DNA from 2 places in the Paenibacillus sp. J14 genome. Region 1 is predicted to be linked to the other one. Evidence: a T-box and tRNA genes for the amino acid it is inferred to sense, from the RefSeq annotation. Region 1 holds a T-box; the other holds one or more tRNA genes.
The links. A T-box is a leader RNA that pairs with one kind of tRNA and senses whether it is charged. The one in region 1 lies ahead of M891_RS0115880 (arginine--tRNA ligase), so its partner is inferred to be a tRNA-Arg.
Positions count from the first base shown of each region.

Region 1 (5,387 bases):
TCTTCCCATTTCGCTTGATTTGCAGAGTCACACGCAAGTTCACATCCAGCTCTTCGAAGCGCTTGTCCCAGTCGTTCTTCCATACATGCCATTTTGCCGGATATGCCCGATGAAAGGCTTCGCCGAACCCAAAGATATCCGTACCCAACGATTGAGCTTTCCGAATCCCTCGATTAATCGCCTCTACATACTGGTCTGCAGCAATTTTCTGCAGCTTCAACAGGTCTTCCTCTTTATTGAGATCGACCTTCTTACATCTCAGTTCATTAATGTTGGCTTCAATGTACACGGTAGCATCGAGGACCGGATGATCATTCACGATCTTAGGATCATACTTCGTTTTGGGCCGGATGACGTCCAACGTAAAATGCTCTTTCGCATTCGGACACTCTACTTTGAAAAGACTGTTGTCCACATGATTCGTCAAATAGTTATAAGCCCGGCTTTCGGACGGGTTCATCCAACCAACCAGGCGATCCTCCTGGAAGACACCCACACCGCTGAAAAAATAGTTCGCATGCTGCGGAGACTGCTTCACGTTATCCATCTTCTGAGCTTTATCGGCCTGTTCCCCCAGCTTTAATCCGGTGATGACTGGCTCGACCCCGTCCTTGTTTAAACTCTCCAGAAATTCCTTGGCTTGGCTGTATATGTTCGGAGCCCAGCTTTTGTAGGACAGCTTTAATGCCTTATGCATATCCAGGGCGGGAAAAAGTTCCGTGGACGTCACGAAGGTTAATGCTTCCTTCGCCGAATGGTCCCGAACGATAATTAGATCGAAGACGGGCCGAATCTCATTGTTACGTAACAGCCAATCCAACGGTTCATGCATACCTTCCCGGGCCGTGGCTTCATCCACAAATAAAATTTGCATATGGGACATATACAATCTCCGCGACGACATGCCCACCATTTTGCGAATGGCTTCACTAATGGAATCAGAACGCATCGAAAGTACGAACGTCGGCGTACGTTCGGACGATTGCTTCCGCGACATTTGATTGGGATTCACAACCTGAAGGCTGACCTCATAAAGGTCATCCTTCTTGTCGATTCCCATAGCGAGCACAATCGATAGTTCATTTAATTCATTGCGATTCCAACAACCTGTCAGCAGCAGAATTAATGCGAGGGATATGGAAGCAAGAAAAAAACGCTTCTCCTGTCGGTACACAGGGATCATCTCCTTGAGTTCTACGGTCCTTTAGCTCCAGGTTGGTAAGGGAAACGGAGGATGGCATCCGATTGCTTCCGCGGTTTATAGGGAGCGACGGGCGATAAGTACGGGACACCGAAGGAGTGGAGCCCGCTTAAATGAACGACAAGCATGATAAATGCGATAGTCAACCCATAGATCCCGAGGGTTGAGGCGATCATCATGAACCCAAAACGCAGCATCCGAATCGGGATCGACATGGAATATGACGGAATCGCAAAACTGGCTATGGCCGTAATCGCTACGACAACCACCATGACGGTTGAAACGATTCCCGCTTCGACCGCGGCTTGTCCAATAACGATCGACCCCACGATGGATACGGCTTGACCGATCGTTCTCGGCATCCGAAGACCGGCTTCCCGCAGGATTTCAAACACGACTTCCATGATTAACGCCTCGAGAAAAGCCGGAAAAGGCACCCCTTCGCGTTGCGCCATTAAGCTCAATAACAACACCGTTGGAATTAAATCCTGATGATAGGTGGTTAAGGCGATATACAGTGCAGGGGCTAACAAGCATATCAGCATACAGAAATAACGAAGCAGTCGGGTGACGCTCCCATAAAGATACGATTGATAGTTATCCTCGGCAGATTGCAGGAAGTCGACGAATAAGGACGGCGCAAGGAGCACGAATGGCGTTCCGTCAATAAAGATAGCAATTCGTCCCTCCATGACCCCCGCCGCAATCGTATCTGGACGATCCGTGTTGTACAGCATCGGAAAAATCGTAAGCTTGTTATCCTGATTCATCACTTCCTCAATATATTCGCCCTCCAGCACGCGGTCCACTTGGAGGTTGCTGAGTTTGTCTTTCTGTTTACTTACGATCTGTTGATCTGCTAATCCATCCATGTACATAAGTGCGAGCTCTGTTTTAGTTTTATTGCCAGCCTGAATCGTCTGGACGCGAACCCGTGTATCCTTCACCCGATGACGAACCAGGGAGATATTCGTGCGGATCACCTCCGTAAATGCGTCCTTCGGTCCCCGAATAATCGGATGGGTATCCGATTCGGTAATTGCGCGTTCCTCTAATCCGGGAATGGAGACAAGCAAACCATCCTTATATCCGTCGATCAGAATCAGTGCTCCGCCTGACAACATTCCATTACTCGCATCCTCATGGTTCGACACGAAGCTGATGCCGCCTACGTTTACGACCTTGTCTTTGAGCTGGGTTGGCGTCATCTCCCCGTCTGAGGTCATCTCTAGAATCGGGCGGATGACATCCTGCTGTAAGATTTGACTATCAATAAGTCCTTCAATATAAACAATTGTGACTTGGGTTTGGTCCACCGGTAACAACTGACGGAACACGACGTCCGAACTGTTCCCAAAAAGTTCACTAAGGATTTCCAGGTTTTGCTGCAGTTTATCGACAAACTCGTCCGGTTGTTGCATGTTACGAGCCCCTTTGTTCTGATGGAAGTAGTAAGAGTATGACCAAAATTTAGTAATTCTACTCGAAAAGGCTACTCAAGGATTGTTTTTAGGAAAAGGCGAATTGACATTCCAAGCGAACCGGATATAATAATACAAAATATCCCACATTCGACGATTGGGAGAGTAACTGTCCGTTCTAGTCCAAGCGAGCCGGGAGGGTGGAAACCGGTACAGGGCTGACAGTGAAGCGGACCCATGAGAATGGTTGCTGAACGCAAAGTAAAGTAAGCAACCACGGCCCAAGACCGTTATCCTGCAGAGTGGTTAAACGTAGAGTTTAACAACAAGAGTGGTACCGCGAGCGCGTAATGCCTTCGTCTCTTTGATGAGATGAAGGCTTATTTTTTTGCCCAGGAGGAGTGGATGGAATGATCAGTAGATCGATGAAAAAGCATCTGAAAACGACCGTACAGCAAGTCCTTTCAAGGCTTGGACACAGCGTCGAGAAGCTGCCAGACATTGTAATTGAACGCCCCGCCCGTGCCGAACACGGGGATTATTCGACCAACATCGCGATGCAGCTGGCCAAAACCTTGCGCCAACCGCCGCTGCAGATTGCCGCGCTGCTTAAGAATGAACTGGAGCAAACGGGCCGCATGGAAGGGCTGTTCCACCAGATCGAAACGGCGCCGCCGGGCTTCCTGAACTTCCATCTGGATTGGAATGAATGGGCTCGCAAAGATTTTTCACTTCCGCAGGCTGTTCGTGAAAAAGTCGTGATCGAACATACCTCCATCAATCCGAACAAGTCCGCTCATATTGGTCATTTGAGGAATGCCTGCATCGGCGACTCGCTGGCAAGGCTGCTTAAGCGAGCTGGTTACCAAGTCGAAGTGCATAATTACATCGACGATCTAGGGAATCAGTTGGCTGACACCGTCGTTGGGCTGCTTCATGTAGATCATCAGGCTGCTCATGTGAGATTCGGGGATTTCTGTTGGGACATCTATTCCAACGTGAACAAGGAATACGAGGATCAACCTTCGCTGTTAGAGCAGAGAACGAAGGTGCTGCAAGCGCTGGAGGCTGGGGACGGGAATCTGGCTTGGGTTGGCTTACTTACAGCAGAGCGCATCGTGCGGGAGCATTTGGAAGAAATGAAGGCGTTTGGGATTGATTACGATTTGTTAGTTTGGGAGAGCAACATTGTCCGGGAAGGGTTCTGGGACACGGCCTTCCGATTGCTCCAGCAAACCGCACTCTTCCAGAAGGAGACGTCTGGTAAACTCGAGGGGTGTTGGGTCCTGAAGCAACCTGCAGCCGAAGATGTGGAGCCTGAAGCAGAGCATCAGGCTGATAAGGTGCTCGTTCGGTCCAACGGAATTTTGACCTATACGGCCAAAGATATCGCCTATCATCTGTGGAAGTTCGGGGTACTCGGAAATGATTTCAAGTACAAGCCGTTTGCGGACGGGCTCTGGACAACCCGTGCAGACGGTGTCACTGCTGATTACGGCAAAGCAGATCTCGTCGTGAACGTAATCGACCACAGGCAAGCGTATCCACAGGCGATGGTGAAGCAAGCGCTGGAGGCGTTAGGCTTCACAACCCAGGCGGAGAAGCTGCGTCACGTTGGTTACGGCGTCGTCTCGCTAAGCCCGGCCGCAGCCCGGGAGCTGGGCCTCGACACCTCAGACGGCAAAGCTTCGTACGCCATGTCCGGCAGACAAGGAATCGGTATCAAAGTGTCCGAATTGCTGGATCGGATGGAAACGCAGATCGATGCCAAGCGTTCTGATTCAGAAGGGTTGTCCAGCCGTCGGATTGCCGCAGCGGCGATCCGGTATTACCTGCTCCGGTTCGCTTTACCAACCGAAGTGGTATTCGACATTCAGCAGGCCACAGAGACGACCGGCAATACCGGCGTCTATCTGATGTACGCGCATGCCCGGGCGGCCAGCATCTTGGCCAAAGCTCAAGCCGACGGGATTCCTCGGGCGGAATCGCTTCAGCTTCCGGAGGACATCGCCCCTCAGGATCGTGCGGAACACGTCCTGCTGAGACAAATCGCGGCATGGCCGGATACGCTGGGCACTGCGTGTGAGGAACTATCCCCAACACCGATCTGTCATTACGCTTATGAGCTCGCTACCTTGTTTAATCATTTTTATACCGCCTGTCCGATCCTAAAAGCCGAGCCCGAGCGGCAGACCTACCGCCTATGGCTTACGGCAAAATTTAAGGAGACCATCGCAGAGGTGCTGGAGGTCATCGGATTGCCAGCTCCGGATCGCATGTAAACAAGGGCAAGGCAAGAGTAACACCAAGTGAAAGGCGCGACTGGAACCAACCAGCCGCGCCTTTTGCGTGGATGTCCCCCTCAGTCGCGATGCAGTTAATCAATGTTTTTTGATATCAATATTATTCGTGACGTTTTTTTGAATAAATTGAATCTTCGGCAAGTATGTTTTACTGGAAGGGATGTACACAGAATTGATTCATAAGTTAAACCATCGAGTTAAGCGCTTAACACGATGAGATTTACAAACCAAGGAGGGATCAAACATGGCATTGATGAAAAAAAGAGGTTGGGCCATCGCTTCCGTATTGTTGTGTACGGCTTTAGGCGGGGCGCTATTAGCCGGTTGTTCCGGGTCGGGCGACAAGACTAGCAGCTCCGGCAAAACAACGATTACGGTGACGTATCGCGATGACGGAGCCGGAGAAAAAGGCACGTTATACCGCTGGCTCACCGAGATCGCTGCAGATTACCCGAACAAGGA
Region 1 covers NZ_JADQ01000043.1:13,093-18,479, forward strand. Annotated here, with positions in the region: gene M891_RS24050 (Ger(x)C family spore germination protein) at 1-1,174, opposite strand, end outside; gene M891_RS0115875 (spore germination protein) at 1,195-2,622, opposite strand; T-box leader at 2,767-2,989, shown strand; gene M891_RS0115880 (arginine--tRNA ligase) at 3,033-4,904, shown strand; gene M891_RS0115885 (ABC transporter substrate-binding protein) at 5,179-5,387, shown strand, end outside.

Region 2 (5,387 bases), on a different contig from region 1:
TCACCGCCCCCAGCATCATGCCCGAGATGAAGTACCTTTGTAATAATGGATAAATCACAACAATCGGCAAAGTCGTAATCACAATTGTTGCGAGTTGAACTCCTTTGGTCGTCGTTTCAATCACGACGGAACCCGCGATGTTCTGCATCGATTGAGTCTGGGACTGCACAATGATTTCGTACAGCTTCATTTGCAGCGGATACAGGTATTCATCTGTGATGTACAGCTTGGTTGTCAAAAAGTCATTCCACTGACTCACCCCGTTGAACAGAGCGATGGTCGCCATCGCCGGCATAGATAACGGGATAAAGATTTTCAGGAAAATTCTCCAGTCACCGGCACCGTCGATTTTGGCGGATTCCTCCAGGGAATCGGGCACGTTACGGAAGAAATTCATTAAGATCACGACATCGTAATAACTGAACAAAGCCGGAATGATATACACCCAGAAGCTGTTCAGCAGCCCCAGGGATTTAATCAGCAAGTACGTCGGGATCATGCCGCCTGAGAAAAACATCGTAATAACGCCCATCGTCACGTACAGCTTGCGACCGCGGACATTGTTCTTGCTCAGACCGTAGCCGATCATCGCACAGAAGAAGACGTGAGTCACAACGCCGATCACCGTCTTGAGGACCGAGATCAGGAACGACTGCCAAATCGTATCGTCTCGAAACACCGCCTGGTAGTTCTCCAAGGAAAACTCCTTTGGCCAGAAGACAAACCCGCCTTCAGCAAGAGCTCGTCCCGAACTAAAGGAAGAGACAATGACGTTCCAGAGCGGAATCACAATAACAATCGTAAATATGATCAGGATCGTCGCGTTCACCGTATCAAAGATTCTGCTGTCGAGATCCCGTTTGAGCACCTTTCGATTCATGGCTGCTGCTCCTTCCTTACAGGACAGATTGATTATCGTTGAGTTTGCTGGTCACCTTATTTGCCAGCACCAACAAAATAACCGATACGACCGAAACCCCAAGTCCTACGGCGGTCGCGTAGGAGAAGTCCCCCTGTGTTAACCCCATCCGGTACACATAGGAGTTAATCACCTCGGCCCTTTCACGGTTCTGAGAGTTCATCAGCACCAAGGTTTGGTCCAGGTTGGAGCCAAGCAGGCCGCTGATGGTCAGAATCAGGTTCAAGCTGATAATCATCCGCATATTGGGCAGCGTGATGTTCCAAATTTGCCGGAGCCGGCTTGCCCCGTCGATCTTCGCAGCTTCATAATAGGTCGGGTCGATCTTGGCCATGATGGCGAGGTATAGGATCGTTCCCCAGCCCGCCTCTTTCCAGACATCCGACAGCACCGCGATCCACCAATACTTGCCCGGATCAAGCAGGATATTTTGCGGCTTCGAGATCAAGCCCAAGTCCAGTAACAGTTGGTTGAACATCCCGGTCGTCGAAAACCAGGTGATCAGCATCCCGCCAAGTACGATCCAAGACAAAAAGTGCGGCAGGTACGAGATCGTCTGCACGATTTTTTTGAACCGCCCCATTCCGACCTCGTAGATCATAATCGCGAGAATAATTGGGATCACGAAGCCGATGGCCAGCTTCAGGAAGCTGATCCCCAGCGTATTCACCACGGATTCCCAGAAGTATTTGTCGGTGGCGATAATCTTAAAGTTTTCCAAGCCTACCCATGGAGCGGAGCTTAACGTATCGATGACGGTATAATTTTTGAAAGCGATCGTTAGTCCGTAGATGGGGATGTAGCAAAAAATAATCATAAAAATAATACCCGGCCAGATCATCGACTGGATTTCCCACTGCCTGCCGAAATCGATAAAGAACTGTTTCACTCGGATTCCCATCGGCTTTTTGGCTGACACAGCTGACTTCGCCATTTTGCGCTCCTCTCTTTATCCCGTATGGATAAAAACGTTTTTATTTTTAGCAATAGAATCCCTTTAATTAACCGCTTACAATTTTCGCTGAGCTCAAGTTCAGCTCCGTCTCAGCTTCTCTTAGCCTAAACGTACATGACTTGAGCCCCGCACAATTAATTGACCATCCAGCTTCTGCACCTTGCCCTGTTCCTGCTTCTTAATCATGTTCACCAGGTGATTAACTGCCAGGATCCCTTGTCTGGCGATTGGATTACGAACCGTCGTCAGAGGCGGCGTAAAATACTGAGCAATATCAATATCGTCAAACCCTACGACGCTGATGTCCCTTGGAACTTCAAGGCCATACGAACGCAACGCTTTGATACACCCGATGGCGCTCAAATCGTTACCGGCCAAAATCGCGTCCGGCACTTTGCCCGGATGCTTGTGAATAAACGCCCGGATCGCATTATAGGTACTCTCTTCCTCAAAATACCCCTGCACAATAAAATCCTCATCGATCGGCAGCTGATGCTCCCGCAAGGCCGCGAGATATCCCTCTTTCCGCTGTACGCTGTCATACATCGTATCGACGCCGGAAATGTAGGCGATTTTCTTATGGCCTAGGCTGATCAGGTATTTGGTCGCTTCATAAGCGGACGCATACGAATTGAAAATCACGGTCCCCATCGTTTCCTTCTGAATCACCCGATCCAGAAATACCGCCTTGATCTTGTCCTTCTCCATCATCGCGATATCATGGTCATCCACCCGCAATTCTTCGTAGATGATCACGCCATCCACCCGGCGCCCCATAATATTGCTGATAATCGTTTGCTTATCGGCAGTAACCATGACGTGCAGACCGTAACCCAACCGCTCGCTCTCGCGAGCCATCGACTCCACCAAAATGTAAAAATAAGGCCCGGATACACTCGTCGTAAAAAAACCAAGCATGTTCGTCTTCTTCGACTTCAGTTGCTTCCCGTTTAAGTTCGGTACATAATTGAGCTGCTTGGCAACCTTCAGCACATGGGATTTGGTCTCCGGATTCAACACATCCACATCGTTCAGCGCGTTGGATACCGTAGAGATCGAAACCCCTGCTGCCTTGGCTACATCCTTAATGGTGACTTTCCCCATCCCTGATTACACCCTTGTCTATAAAAACGTTTTTATATTCCTCAAATTACCATAGAAACGCTTTCATGACAATCCCCTATTTTTTGATCCCTTACAAAAAACGATCCGTCGCACCTCTTTGGGGGTTCCCATTTATTTTCTGCAAAACCTTTGGATCTACACCTTGCATTTTGTGTGGAAATGCCATATAATCTATTTTGTTCGCTAAATTTGCGCCCGTGGTCCAATGGATATGACGTAGGCCTCCGGAGCCTGAGATCGAGGTTCGATTCCTCGCGGGCGCGCCATATCATACACATGCAAAGTCCTGTCACAGAAGTGTTCTGGACTTTTTTATTATCTTGAGTTTGACTTTCTTTGACTTTCTCAAATAAATTGTTTATGATGAGATTAATCCTCATCATTTCCGTCAATTCTTAGATGGAGATGATGAATCCCAAACCATTCCATTCAACGGGGCGATTCACTTGAACACCCGAATTTTAAGGAGGTTTTATCGGTGAGTTATATTCCTATGGTCGTAGAACAAAGCAACCGCGGCGAACGCGCTTATGACATTTATTCCCGTCTGCTCAAAGACCGGATCATTTTCCTGGGCTCGCAAGTTAACGACGTTGTGGCCAACTCCATCATTGCTCAGATGTTGTTCCTGGACGCGGAAGATCCAACCAAGGACATTCACCTCTACATTAACAGCCCTGGCGGTTCCATTACGGCCGGTATGGCGATTTTTGATACCATGCAATTTATCAAAGCGGACGTCTCCACCATCTGCGTTGGGTTGGCCGCTTCGATGGGCGCCTTCCTGTTGAACGCAGGTGCGCCTGGCAAACGTTATGCGCTCCCTAACAGCGAAATCATGATTCACCAGCCGCTCGGCGGAGCGGAAGGTCAAGCGACGGACATCGAGATCCGCGCTCGCCGCATCCTCAAGATGCGCGATAAACTGAACCGAATCCTCTCGGAACGCACGGGTCAACCGCTGGAACGGATTGAGAAGGACACCGACCGCGACTACTTCATGAGCGCGGCAGAAGCGAAGGAATATGGCTTGATCGACCAAGTGATCGAGAAAGTGAATCCAGCCAAAGCTTAAGGCGATATAAAAAAAGGCTGCTCTCCGAACAGAAAATACTGTTCGAGGAGCGGCCTTTCTTGTTATATTAATCTTTAAATAACTTAACGCGAAGGTTCAAAAAGTCGGATCGCAAGTTACTACAGGCACATAGCCTCTAGATAAGCCTTCGTTCTGCTGACTGTCTTTCAGCTGATAGCCCGTCTGCGGGTAGCCTATCTGCTGGCTACTCTGCTGCTGATGGCGTGTATCTCGTAGCACTTCTGCTGGCAGCCTTCTACGACAGCACATCTGCCGATAGCCGGTATCTAGATGCACTTCTGCTGACAACCCTGCTGATGATGACCCGTATCTAATTGCACTTTTGCTGTAACCCTGCTGTCGATGACGTGCATCTAGTAGCCATTCTGCTCTAACGCTGATGAGAAGCACTATTGGGGCGAAATTAGCGTGCTCGCGGCTCTAACGACGCTGAGAAACACTATTTCGACGGAAATGCCTATTTATAGGCAGATACGGGGGAAATAAGCAGTCTGGTAAGCGTTACAGTTGAAACATCGTGATTTTGGCAGGAATAAGGTCGGTGGCAAGCGTTAGAAGTCTGACTTTTTGAACGACATTGTTTAAAGGAGCGAACCGGGAAATGGAATCCAGAAAAAAATTGTATGAAGTAAGCCGTACGTTGGCGGATGTCGCCATGGGCAAAGCCAAAGCCGATTTGGTGGTTAAGGGCGGCACCTTAGTCAATGTGTATACCGGAGAGCTGCTGCCGAATACGGACGTTGCGGTGGCTGAAGGGCGGATCGCCTTCGTAGGGGACGCAACGCACACCATTGGCGAGAACACCGTCGTGATCGATGCGGCAGGTCGTCACCTCGTTCCCGGGCTCCTGGACGGGCATATGCACGTGGAGAGCACCATGCTGTCGGTGGCGGAGTTTGCCAAAGCTGCGCTTCCGAAAGGAACGACCGGTATTTTTATGGACCCGCATGAAATTGCCAATGTGTTCGGGGCGGAGGGCGTGCGCTGGATGCACGAGGAGGGCCAGGCCTTGCCGCTGAAGGTATATACGACCTTTCCTTCCTGCGTACCTGCCACCGATCACTTAGAGGATGCCGGGGCGTCGCTGGACACCCGCGATATTGCCGAAGGGATGACTTGGGACGGTGTTGAGGGGCTGGGCGAAGTCATGAACTTCCCTGGCGTCGTATTCGGAGACCCGAAAATGCTCGGCGAAATCCAAGCCACAATGGAAGCGGGCAAAACCGTCACCGGTCATTTTCCAAGCGACGACGAGCGGATGCTCCAGGCTTACATCGCCTCAGGCGTGACTT
Region 2 covers NZ_JADQ01000046.1:32,042-37,428, reverse strand. Annotated here, with positions in the region: gene M891_RS0116605 (carbohydrate ABC transporter permease) at 1-880, opposite strand, end outside; gene M891_RS0116600 (ABC transporter permease) at 897-1,853, opposite strand; gene M891_RS0116595 (LacI family DNA-binding transcriptional regulator) at 1,974-2,978, opposite strand; tRNA gene M891_RS0116590 (tRNA-Arg) at 3,191-3,265, shown strand; gene clpP (ATP-dependent Clp endopeptidase proteolytic subunit ClpP) at 3,478-4,074, shown strand; gene ade (adenine deaminase) at 4,697-5,387, shown strand, end outside.
Region 2: it encodes a tRNA-Arg, which carries the amino acid that the T-box ahead of M891_RS0115880 (arginine--tRNA ligase) is inferred to sense. The anticodon was not compared.